DNA from 3 places in the Neorhizobium petrolearium genome. Region 1 is predicted to be linked to each of the others. Evidence: riboswitches for the same ligand, from Rfam matches in the RefSeq annotation. Region 1 holds a riboswitch; each other region holds the start of a gene.

Region 1 (4,097 bases):
TTACGCAGGCGTTCGGCCTGATCGGCCATTATCTGGCGGGTGGTGGCGAGGGGTTCGCCGAGCAGGGCGGCTGTTTCCGGCAGATTGGGTGTGACGACGGTGGCAACCGGCATCAGCCGATAGGTGACGGCATCCATCGCCTCCGAAGCAAGCAGCGGGGAGCCTCCCTTGGCGATCATTACCGGGTCGAGCACGATCGGCAGGCTATCGCGATAGGGCTTGAGCACATCCGCAACCGTTTCGGCAATCTCGGTATTGGCAATCATGCCGATCTTTACCGCATCCACCCGCACATCCGCGAAAATGGTGCGGATCTGCTCCGCGACGAACTCGGCAGGCACCGGATGCACACCCGTGACCCCTTGCGTGTTCTGCGCGGTCAGCGCCGTCAGCACGGCCATGCCATAGGTGCCGCGTGCCGAAAACGTCTTGAGGTCGGCCTGAATGCCGGCGCCGCCGGAGGGATCGGAACCGGCGATGGAAAGAATATTGCGGATCATGCGCGTGCCCTTTCGATTTCCTCGGCAATCCTGCGGGCGGCGGCTTTGGGGTCCGGCTGGCCGCAGATCGCGGAGACGACGGCGATGCCTCTCGCGCCGGCGGCAAGTGCTGGGCCAGCATGTTCCGCCTTGACGCCGCCTATCGCGACAGCCGGCACGGGTGCTGCTGCGACGATGCGGGCAAGTCCGTCGAAGCCGATCGGTTGCTTGTGGTCCGGCTTGGTGAGGGTTGCAAAGACCGGGCCGATGCCGACATAGTCCACGACGGAGGTATCGATGCGTTGCGCCAGTTCCTCGGTTTCGACCGAGAGACCGAGGATCATGTCCCGGCCAATGCGCTCGCGGGCGATAGCCGCGACCATGTCGCTTTGGCCGACATGCAGGCCTGCGGCACCGATTGCGATCGCCGCCTCGACATCGTCATTGACGATCAGTGGCACTCTGGCGCCGGCAAGCGCTGCCTTCAGGGCACGGCCGGTCTCGATGATCTGCGCCGTATCCGCGTGCTTGTCGCGGAGCTGCACGATCGTAGCGCCGCCCTCGACGGCAAGCCGGGCAGTCTCCACCATGCCGATTTCGCGGCAGAGATCGGGATCGAGGACGAGATAGACGGAAAGGTCGAAATTCTTCATGCGCTGACGATCCTGGCTTTGGTATCGAGCGTCTCGGGCGAAAGTGTTGCAAGGCGATCGAGAAAGAGGGGCAAGAAGGAGCCTGGTCCGGCGGCACTGATAGCCGCTTCCTCGCCAGCGACCGCGAACATGGCGAGTGCCGCCGCCGTCGCCTCGAACGGTCTTTCCGGGTTTGCCGCCGCAAAGGCGCCAACGAGGCAGGTGAGCGAGCAGCCAAGAGCGGTGATGCGGGGCATCAGCGCTGAACCGCCCATGATGCGAACCGAGTGCTGGCCGTCGGTGACGAAATCCACTTCGCCGGTAACCGCGACGATGGAGCCGCTCTGCCGGGCAAGCGTGATCGCCGAACCTTCCGCCGCCTCGGTTGGATCGCCGCTGTCAACGCCGTGGCCGCTCGACTGGCTGCCTGCCAGCGCAATGATCTCGGAGGCATTGCCTCGCACGATCGTGGGTTTCAGCTTCATGAGATCGGCGACGGCGGCGCGGCGGTAGGCGGTGGCGAAATGGGCGACCGGATCGAGCACCCAGGGTTTACCGGCTTCACCGGCGGCTTTCGCGGCCTCCTTCATGCCGGCCAGGAAATCCGGCGAAAGCGTGCCAATATTGATCGTCAGCGCAGACGCGATCCGAGCGAATTCGCCAGCCTCCTCTTTCGTATGCACCATGGCGGGCGAGGCGCCGGCAGCGAGCATCACATTCGCCGCGATATTCATCGCCACGAAATTGGTGATGTTCTGGACAAGCGGATTTTTCGCGCGCATCGCAGTCAGCAATCGGCCGGGGGTCTGTGTGGTCTGCATTCTCGCCTCGTTCGGCGGGGCAGACGCATGGGTTCTTCTGTCCGAAGAACCGAACGACTCCCTCCGCCAGCATGATCTGGTTCAGGTTCAAAGGGTACTTCTCAGCCCGGCTTTACGCCGGACGCCCCTGTCAGGAACAAGGCTTACCGCAGATCGGCCTGCGACTGCCAGCGAATTTTTATAAAAAAATGCCCTTGAAGCTCTAGTGGCTGGAGGTTGTAAGGAAGTGCTCGATCCCGAAAGGAAAGAGAAATGGCAGCGACAAATCAGGCTCGATACAAGGTTGGCGGCATGGATTGCGCAAGTTGTGCGACCAAGATCGACACGGCAGTGCGCCGCATGCCAGGCGTCGAGGATGTTTCCGTCTCCGTTGCCGCGGGTACGATGACGGTGAGCCATGACGAAACAAGCGATCTGGGCGCGATCGAGAAAAAGGTGACCGGGCTCGGTTATTCGCTGCGGGCACTCGGCAGGAAGACGCCGGCCGAAGCGGAGCATCATGACCACGATCACACCGGCGATCACGAGAATTGCGGGCACCACCATGATCATGATGGCGGGCATGATCATTCCGGCCACCGCGCAAAAGAGATCGAAGGCCTCCATGGCCATGACCACGGGCCGCTGGAAGGGCCGTGGTGGAAAAGCGCGAAGGGCCGGCTGACCATCCTTGCTGGTGTGGCGCTCGCTTTCGCCTATGGGCTCGGCCATTTGATGCCGGCCTATGGCCCCTATATCTTTACGGCTGCGATGCTGATCGGCCTCGTGCCGATCGCCCGCCGCGCCGTTATGGCAGCCCTTGCCGGCACGCCGTTTTCCATTGAGACCCTGATGACCATCGCTGCCGTCGGCGCCGTTGTCATCGATGCCTCGGAAGAGGCTGCCGCCGTCGTTTTCCTCTTCCTCGTGGGCGAACTTCTGGAAGGTGTGGCGGCAGGTCGGGCGCGTCAGAGCATCCGCGGCCTGACGGCTCTGGTCCCGAAGAATGCGCTGCTGGAAGTGAATGGGCAGACCCGTGAGGTGCCGGCCGAGAACCTGGCGGTTGGTTCCATCATACTCGTGCGGCCGGGTGACCGGATTTCGGCGGACGGCGTCATCGTGGCCGGGACAAGCGCGATCAACGAGGCTCCGGTGACCGGTGAAAGCACCCCGGTTGTGAAAGGCATCGACGAGAGGGTCTTTGCCGGCACCATCAATGGCGATGCGGCGTTGCGCGTGCGGGTGACGGCTGCCGCGGAGGACAACACGATCGCCCGCATTGTCCGGATGGTCGAGGAGGCGCAGGAGAAGAAGGCGCCGACCGAGCGTTTCATCGACCGTTTTTCACGCTACTACACGCCCGGCGTCGTGGTGGTTGCCGCTCTGGTTGCCATCCTGCCGCCGCTTGTGGCCGGTGCCGCCTGGGGGGTGTGGATCTACAAGGGCCTGGCGATCCTGCTGATCGGCTGCCCCTGTGCGCTGGTCATCTCGACGCCGGCTGCGATCGCTGCTTCGCTTTCCTCCGGTGCCCGTCGCGGCTTGCTTATGAAGGGCGGCGCCGTTCTGGAAACGCTCGGCAAGCTGACGGCCGTGGCGCTCGACAAGACCGGAACGCTGACCGCCGGCAAGCCGCAGGTGACGGACGTGATCGCCTTCGGCCGCAACGCCGGAGACGTGCTGCGTTACGCCGCGGCGCTTGAAACCGGCTCGAGCCACCCGCTGGCCGTCGCGATCCTCGCCAAGGCGGCGGAGGATGAAGTGGATATTCCGGCTGCGACGGATGCCAGATCCCTGAATGGCAAGGGCGTCGCCGCCACGGTCGAAGGCCAGGAAGTCTTTCTGTGTTCGCCAAAGGCGGCGGCCGAACGGGTATCGCTGCCGATGGCCCATTCCCGGCGGATCGCCAGCCTCAACGACGAAGGCAAGACTGTGTCCGTGCTGATCGTCGGTGGCGTCCTGGCCGGCGCGATCGCCATGCGCGACCAGCCACGCCCCGACGCCATGGCGGGACTGAAAGCACTCTCTGACGCCGGCGTGAAAACCGTAATGCTGACGGGCGACAATGCCCGCACGGCGTCTGCAATCGGCAAGGAACTCAACGTCGAGGTGCGAGCCGAGCTGATGCCGGAAGACAAGAGCCGCATTGTCGGCGAACTGAAGCGTGAGGGTTTCGTGGTCGGCAAGGT
Region 2 (4,097 bases), on a different replicon from region 1:
CTTGACGTTGTTCATGGCGATCGAGAACGCCATGGAGGAAAGCTGGTCCGGATCCGCCCGGGCATCCTCGTAGGCCCTGAGGCCCGAGAGGATGTTGGCCTTCAGGAGCTGCAGCAGGTTCGAGGCCTCGGCCAGCCGCAACGCGCCGGGCGGCTGCGAGCCGCCCGCCTTGCGGGCGGCGGCGCGCACGAAGGCCTGGGCGCGAAGCACCGCATCGGCGGCGATACCGTACCAGACGGCGCTCCACAGCAGGTGGGAGCTTGCGAGCATGGACTGTGCGGCGATTTCGGCGAAAGTCTTCGGGAAGACCTGTGCCGCGGGCGCCTCGCCCTTGAAGATGAAACCATCCGAGCAGGTGCCGCGCATGCCGAGCGTATCCCAGTCGACGGTCTTTTCGAGCGTATACTGGCTCTTCCTGAAGACGGTCATCACCTGGTCGCCCGGAGCCGCGTCCGCACGGGCGCGGGAGGTGACCATGATCGCGTCGGCGTGCTCCCCGTAGGAAATCACCGTCGCATCCTTTTCGAGCCGGCAGGTGTCGCCGTCGATCTCGATGGCGCAGATGGAATTGCGCAGGTTCCCGCCGATGCCGGCCTCCGTCGTCGCCGAGGCGACGAGAAGCTGGCGAGCGCAAAGCTCGCGCATGAAATCCCTGTGCCATTCGCTCTCGGCACCGTGCTCGACAAGGCTCGAAACCTTGATCTGGTGCATGGCGAAGACCATGGCGCTCGCGGCACAGGCCTGTCCCAGAATGGAGCAGATCTCCGCGAGCTCCTGCGTCGTTGCACTCTCGCCGCCGAAGGCTGCGGGGATCTGGATGCCGAGCAGGCCTTCGGCCTTCATGGCATCGACGGCTTCCTTCGGGAAGCGGCCTTCGCGGTCGACGGAATCGGCGAAATCGGCGGCCACCCTCGCCACGCGATGGGCGCGTGCGCCGAGGCTCATATCGGTTGCGACAGCGGCAAGGCTCATCACGCGGCCTCTTTGGCTTTCAGGATGTGGGATACCGTCTGCTCGATCACCGAGATGCTGGCAAAGGACTTGCGGTTCAACAGGTTGTCCGGAAACTCGATGTCGAAGGCCTCTTCGAGGCCCAGCATGAGCTGCACGGATGCAAAGGAAGAAAGGCCCGCCGCATAAAGATCGGCGCCATCTTCCAGCTCGGTCATGGCGACCGGCAGATTGCCCAGTTTCGCCAGCAGTTCGCGAATGGTCTCGTTCATCTCGACGTCTCCCGATAATTGGAACTCAAGCGTTCATCGCTGGCGGGATGTTTAGGCCGGAAAGCATAAGATTCCGGTAAGAAACATGCTGAAAATCGGGCTGCGGGATTCGCTAAAATCCAATCGATCGGCATCTGTCCGAACTGGCTTGACAGGAGGGCTGCTCCGGTTTCTGATGTCCGGATTCACCAGGGGGGTCCCGGCAAGGGGCTGAGATACTGCTGGGCAATACGGCTTTGCCGATTGTGGCGCAGTGACCCGTTGAACCTGATCCAGTTCATACTGGCGTAGGGACGGTGCGGACGCTCACGGCTCAATGGCGGGATTCCCGCTCCGGCTCAAGGCGTTCTTCCATCATTCCAACACCGGACTGGGTCTCCAAACGTCAAACCTTGGAGCCTCAACCATGAATATCGCGACCACCAAGCTTACCCCGGTCGTCACCACCGGCCCGCTTCCCGCCTCGAAGAAGGTCCTGAAGCCCGGAGTCCTTCATCCCGACATCCGCGTGCCGATGCGCGAGATCGCGCTGCACCCGACCTCCGGCGAACCGCCGGTGACGGTCTATGACTCATCTGGTCCCTATACGGCCGAACCCGCGACGATCAGCATTGAATCCGGCCTGCCGCGTCTTCGCGAAAGCTGGATCAAGGCCCGCGGCGACGTGGAGACCTATGAGGGACGCATCGTCAAGCCGGAGGACAACGGCTTTGTCACCGGCGATCGCCTGACGCCGGAATTCCCGGTCCGCAATGCTCCGTTGAAGGCGAAAGCAGGCCTGGCCGTCACCCAGCTCGCCTATGCGCGGGCCGGGATCATAACACCGGAAATGGAGTTCATCGCCATCCGCGAAAATCTCGGACGGCAGGCTGCGAAAGAAGCACTTGCCCGCGATGGCGAAAGTTTTGGTGCGCACGTGCCAGACTTTGTGACACCGGAATTCGTGCGCCAGGAAGTCGCCGCAGGCCGGGCGATCATCCCCGCCAATATCAACCACCCGGAGACCGAACCGATGATCATCGGCCGGAACTTCCTGGTGAAGATCAACGCCAATATCGGCAATTCAGCCGTCACCTCGTCGATGGCGGAAGAGGTCGAAAAAATGGTCTGGGCGATCCGCTGGGGCGCCGACACGGTGATGGACCTCTCGACCGGCCGCAACATCCACAATATCCGCGAATGGATCATCCGCAATTCACCGGTCCCGATCGGCACCGTGCCGCTCTACCAGGCGCTCGAAAAGGTGAACGGCATTGCCGAGGATCTCACCTGGGAAGTTTTCCGCGACACGCTGATCGAGCAGGCCGAGCAGGGCGTCGACTATTTCACGATCCATGCCGGCGTCCGGCTTGCCTACATTCCGCTCACCGTCGACCGCGTCACCGGCATCGTCTCGCGCGGCGGTTCGATCATGGCCAAGTGGTGTCTGCATCACCACAAGGAGAGCTTTCTCTACGAGCACTTTGAAGAGATCTGCGACATCTGCCGCGCCTATGACGTCTCCTTCTCGCTCGGCGACGGGCTGCGCCCCGGCTCGATCGCCGACGCCAACGATGCGGCGCAGTTCGCGGAGCTGGAAACGCTCGGCGAATTGACGCAGATCGCCTGGGCGAAGGACTGCCAGGTGATGATTGAAGGCCCCGGCCATGTGCCGATGCACAAGATCAAGGAAAACATGGACAAGCAGCTGAAGGTCTGCGGCGAAGCGCCGTTCTATACGCTTGGCCCACTGACGACCGATATCGCGCCGGGCTATGACCACATCACGTCCGGCATTGGTGCGGCGATGATCGGCTGGTTCGGCACGGCCATGCTCTGCTACGTCACGCCGAAGGAACATCTCGGCCTGCCGGACCGCGACGACGTCAAGGTCGGCGTCGTCACCTACAAGATCGCCGCGCATGCGGCCGATCTTGCCAAAGGGCATCCCGCCGCTCGCATCCGCGACGATGCGCTGTCGCGCGCCCGGTTCGAGTTCCGCTGGGAGGACCAGTTCAACCTGTCGCTCGATCCGGAAACGGCGCGCAATTTCCATGACGAGACGCTGCCGAAGGAGGCACACAAGGTGGCGCATTTCTGCTCCATGTGCGGTCCGAAATTCTGCTCCATGCGGATTTCGCACGACATCCGTGCCGAAGCGCAGAAGGAGGGGCTGGAGGCGATGGCCGCGAAATACCGCGACGGCGGCGACCTCTACATGCCGGTCGGAAAGGATTGATGCATCAAAGCCTCCGCCGATCTTCCGGCGGAGGTATTCCTCATTGCTGTGCTTGACCTGAGGATTCAAGCACATGCCCGCTCCCCTCTTGGCCTCATTTAGCGTTTGCTGGGCAGCAGGCCGTCGATCTAACCGAAGCGGGCTTGTTTGAGGAAGCCGGTGCGTCGATCCGATCTCCCCACTTGAGGGGAGGGCTATCGCATATGGGAATCGAGCATGCTGCCCGCTTCATCATTCCACGGAAGCCATAGCATGTTTATTATATGCAATTCCCCTGCACTTGAGGGGGAGATGCCCGGTAGGGCAGAGGGGGGTGTGGTGAGGCAAATCAAGGCCTTGACCGAAGCCGGCAGAAAAAATCACTCCCTTTCGTCCTCGCCCTCTTGCGTCATGCCTAGAATTGTCCCGCTTCCGTCGCCGGAGTGTTTCGCGAGACGTTCGCGGGCAGGCGGGAGCCGGCGCTTCCATCGGAACCGTAACGTGCGGGAAAGGTGGAAGAGGTGAAAGCCGTGGAGCGCATGTCGAAAGGCGGTTGCTCCTATCAAGCCTCCCCCTGGCCGCCGGGTCAGGTTCGGTTGAGCCGTGCAAGTGGTGAGCCTGTCCCGAAAAGACGGGCGTGAACGAGACCACGCAGCGAGGCGAGATGATCACCTGTA
Region 3 (4,097 bases), on a different replicon from region 1:
GTCCGGTATGGGAAACCGCGCCATGGCGATCAGGATCAGCGCGGTAACGCCGATCTGCAGGAGCGCGAGCACGACGGCGCGCGGCGGGTCGAAATCGAAACGCAGCGATTGATAGATCGCAACTTCGAGCGTCGTTGCCGAAGGTCCGCCGCCGAGCACGAGCACGAGCGTGAAACTGGTGGCGCAGAGCATGAAGATCAGGCCGGCAATGCCGGGAATGACGCGTTGCACAGCCGGCCACTCGATGAACCGAAAGACCGAAAATGGTCGCATGCCGAGGCTGGAGGCGAGCTGCCAGTATTCCGCCGGAAGCCGCTCCAGCGCGGCGAGCAGCAGCCGGGCGGCGAGCGGCAGGTTGAAGAAGACATGGGCCAGCAGAATGCCGGTAAGTCCGTAGATGCTGACTGGCTGGTCGAGGCCGAGTTTCAACAGCAGGCTGTTGATCACACCTTGCCGGCCCCAGATGCCGATAAGACCCAATGCGCCGATCAGCACCGGCAGGCCCATGGGAACCGCCATCAACCGGATAATCCAGACACGTCCTGGAAAACGGGGGCGGCGCGCAAGCGCCAGCGTAACGGGTATGGCAAAGGCGATGGAGAGCAGTGTCGAAAGCACAGCCTGCCATAGGGTGAAGCGCAGGATCCGCCAGGTATAGGCCGTGAAGAGCCGGGCTCCTGTGTCCCCAGCATCCCATGAAAGCAGCGCGGTGACAGCAATGCCGACGAAGAGGGTGATGCCAAGGAGGCTCAGCAGGCCCCAGGCAATCCCCCGTCGTCGTTGGGCGCGGGTCAGCAAGGCGGAGGTCTTAGTTCATGCTCATGGCGGTCAGCCATTCGTCGATCCAGGCCTGCCGGTTCTTCGCCACCTCGTCCGAGCCCATCAGGAAGGTCGTTTTCGGCTGCACGAGCTTGTCGAAGGCGTCCGGCAACGGCTCGGATGTCTTCGAAATCGGCATCATCCAGTTGGTGGTGGGGATAATGTCCTGAAAGGCTGGCGAGACCATGAACCTGAGGAACTGTTTGGCCAGATCCTTGTCGGACGCGTTTGTCAACATGCCGGCCACCTCGATCTGGATGTAGTGGCCTTCCGAGAAGGATGCGGCCTGGTAGCGTTCGGTCTTTTCCTCAACCATGTGATAGGCGGGCGAAGTGGTGTAGGAGAAGACCATCGGCACCTCGCCCTTTGTGAGAAGACCATAGGCTTCCGACCAGCCGGGGGTGACTGTCAGCACACGCTTCCTGAGTTTCGCCCAGGCTTCCGGCGCCTTGTCGCCGTAGACCGACCTCACCCAGAGCAGCAGGCCTAGTCCCGGCGTCGAGGTGCGCGGATCTTCGATCGCGATTTTCTGCGAAGGGTCGCCTTCCACCAGTTCCTTCAGGCTCTTGGGCGGATTCTTCATCACCTGCGTATCGTAGACGACGGCAAAATGACCGTAGTCATAGGGGATGAAAGTATCGTCGGTATAATTTCCGGGCACACTGACAGCGGATGTATCGAGGCCGTGCGGTTCGAAAAGGCCGGTTGCCTTGGCTTCCGAAATCAGGTTGGTGTCCAGGCCGAGCGCGATATCGGCATCCGTCTTCTCGCCTTCGAGCTTGAGGCGGGTGAGGAGCGCCACACCATCGGCAACGCCGACGAAGTTGAGCCTGCAGGTGCAGCTCTTTTCGAAGGCTTCCTTGACCTTCGGGCCGGGCCCCCAGTCGGAGACGAAGCTTTCATACGTATAGACAGTCAGTGTCTTTTCCTGCGCCTGAGCGGACAGTGAAAAGGAAAGGGCGGCTGCGGCCGCGAACATCGAAAGAACGATCTTGCGCATCAGCGCCTCCTCTTTTGATTGTGGGAATAGGCGCTGATGGGAAGCCGTCTAATCCCTCCGCCGGTCTTAACCGGATCAGGTTCCGCGGGTTGGCAAAGCCTCTCAGCCACACTGGCGTGGCACCCCGTTAGAGCGAATCAGGTGTAGCGGCGGTGGGATCGGCTGGCAAGAGGCTGCGCCGCGATCAGGCAGCGCTCATATCCATCTACATGATTTCCCAGACGTGGCCGTCCGGATCCCGGAAGCTGCAGCCGTACATGTTTTTTCCTCTTTGTCCCCATCCAACGCACATGGGCGCGTTCGCCCCAAGGATGAGTAAGAGAATGTAAAACCGACATCGCAGCCAGGGTTTTTCTCTAGTGGTGCGGGTTCCGGCGGAACACCTTGAGTTCGCGCGGAACGGCTGCCATGCCGTGAAGCCGGTTGGCAATGGCATAATCGATCGTCCTTTCCATGACTTCCGGCATGACGGGCTTCGTGAGAACACCGAGAGAACCTTCCACGCCATCTTCGAGATCATCAGGGGTCGCGGTCATGAAGATGACCGTCACGCCATATCGTTCGGCAAGCCGCCGTCCAATCTCGGGACCGGTCCTTCCATCGGTCAGATTGACGTCCACGATCGCGATATCGGCGCGCGGCGCCAGTTCCAGGGCATGTTTTCGGGCATTGGCAAAGCCCGCCACCTTCAGTCCCATATTTTCGACAGTTTCGGCGATATCGAGAGCGATCAGGAACTCATCCTCCACGATCAGCACCCGTTGACTCGTCACCTCACTGGGTGGCCGACGACGCGTTACATTTGTCAGCATTGGACGTCCCCGCACGGTTTCCGGTCCTTAATTCGGATCGAGGGCGACGACCGGCGCCTCGACCATGAACGCAGGCAGAACGAGCAGGATGGTGGATTGTTCCGTTTTGCGACAGACGCCCCTGCCGAAACGGTTATTAGAGTTAATAATTCGTTAGTTCAGCTCTCCAGCTCTTCCCGCAGCATCTCGAGCTCGAGCCATTCTTCTTCCATTTTCGTCAGTCTTTCGCGCAGGCTTTCCATTTCCGCCGCAAGCTTGTGGAAGGCGGCAGGGTCTTTGGAAAAGAGGTTCGGGTCCGCCATCTTCTTCTCGCGGACTGCAATTTCTTCCTCCGCCTTGGCAATTTCCTTCGGCAGGTTTTCGAGTGCGAATTTTTGCTTATAGGAGAGCTTTCCCTTGGCCTTGGAGGCTTCAGCCACCGGCGCGGCGGCCTCTGTCTTCTGCCGTTCCGTTCGCTCTGTCTTGCGCTTCTCCTCGATCGCGCCTCTCCGTTGGGCCAGCATGTCCGTATAGCCGCCGGCATATTCGATCCAGCGTCCGTCCGGCGCCTCCGGATTGGCCGGGGCGATCGTCGAGGTCACGGTGCGGTCCAGGAAATCGCGATCGTGGCTGACGAGGATCACCGTGCCGTTGTAGCCGGCGACAATTTCCTGCAGCAGATCCAGCGTTTCGATGTCGAGGTCGTTGGTGGGTTCGTCGAGAATCAAGAGGTTCGAGGGCTTCGCCATGATGCGGGCGAGCATCAGGCGGGCACGTTCACCACCGGAAAGGCTCTTGATCGGTGTCCTGATCTGTTCCGGCTGGAACAGGAAGTCCTTCATGTAGCCTGCGACATGCCGCTGCTCGCCATTGACCAGCAACGTCTCCCCGCGGCCGTCTGTCAGGTAGTGGGAGAGCGTCTCCTCCGGATTCAGGTTCTCGCGCTTCTGGTCGAGCGTTGCGATCTCAAGATTGGTGCCGAGCTTGACGGTACCGCTATCTGGTGCGAGCTGCCCGGTCAGCATCTTGAGCAATGTCGTCTTGCCCGCGCCGTTAGGCCCTACGAGGCCGATCCGGTCGCCGCGATGAACCCGGATCGAAAAAGGTGCGACGATCTGCCGATCATAGGCTTTGGTGATGTTCTCCGCCTCGATCACAAGCTTGCCCGATTCACGACCTTCGGTGACCTGCGCCTGGACGGTCCCTTGGGGCCCTTTGTGGCCGCGATAGGCTGCTCGCATGGATTGCAGATCGCCGAGGCGCCGCATGTTGCGCTTGCGGCGCGCGGTCACGCCATAACGCAGCCAATGCTCCTCGCGCTCGATCGCCTTGCCGAGTTTGTGCTGTTCCAGCTCTTCAGCCTCCAGCACTTCGTCACGCCATGCTTCGAAATGAGCGAACCCCTTGTCGAGACGGCGAGAGATGCCGCGGTCGAGCCAGACGGTCGCGGTCGAAACCCGTTCGAGGAAGCGCCTATCGTGGGAAAT

What was found. Region 1 has a riboswitch for thiamine pyrophosphate ahead of thiM (hydroxyethylthiazole kinase). Riboswitches for the same ligand answer to the same signal wherever they lie in the genome.
Region 2: another riboswitch for thiamine pyrophosphate. It lies ahead of thiC (phosphomethylpyrimidine synthase ThiC); the one in region 1 lies ahead of thiM (hydroxyethylthiazole kinase).
Region 3: another riboswitch for thiamine pyrophosphate. It lies ahead of thiB (thiamine ABC transporter substrate binding subunit); the one in region 1 lies ahead of thiM (hydroxyethylthiazole kinase).

The regions. Positions count from the first base shown of each region.
Region 1 covers NZ_CP123001.1:17,981-22,077, forward strand. Annotated here, with positions in the region: gene thiD (bifunctional hydroxymethylpyrimidine kinase/phosphomethylpyrimidine kinase) at 1-500, opposite strand, end outside; gene thiE (thiamine phosphate synthase) at 497-1,132, opposite strand; gene thiM (hydroxyethylthiazole kinase) at 1,129-1,932, opposite strand; TPP riboswitch at 1,974-2,071, opposite strand; gene QEO92_RS26940 (heavy metal translocating P-type ATPase) at 2,185-4,097, shown strand, end outside.
Region 2 covers NZ_CP123000.1:4,749,648-4,753,744, reverse strand. Annotated here, with positions in the region: gene QEO92_RS23025 (acyl-CoA dehydrogenase family protein) at 1-972, opposite strand, end outside; gene QEO92_RS23020 (acyl carrier protein) at 972-1,223, opposite strand; TPP riboswitch at 1,404-1,535, shown strand; gene thiC (phosphomethylpyrimidine synthase ThiC) at 1,630-3,441, shown strand.
Region 3 covers NZ_CP123000.1:4,497,131-4,501,227, reverse strand. Annotated here, with positions in the region: gene thiP (thiamine/thiamine pyrophosphate ABC transporter permease ThiP) at 1-798, opposite strand, end outside; gene thiB (thiamine ABC transporter substrate binding subunit) at 809-1,798, opposite strand; TPP riboswitch at 1,855-1,956, opposite strand; gene QEO92_RS21875 (response regulator) at 2,176-2,631, opposite strand; gene QEO92_RS21870 (ABC-F family ATP-binding cassette domain-containing protein) at 2,790-4,097, opposite strand, start outside.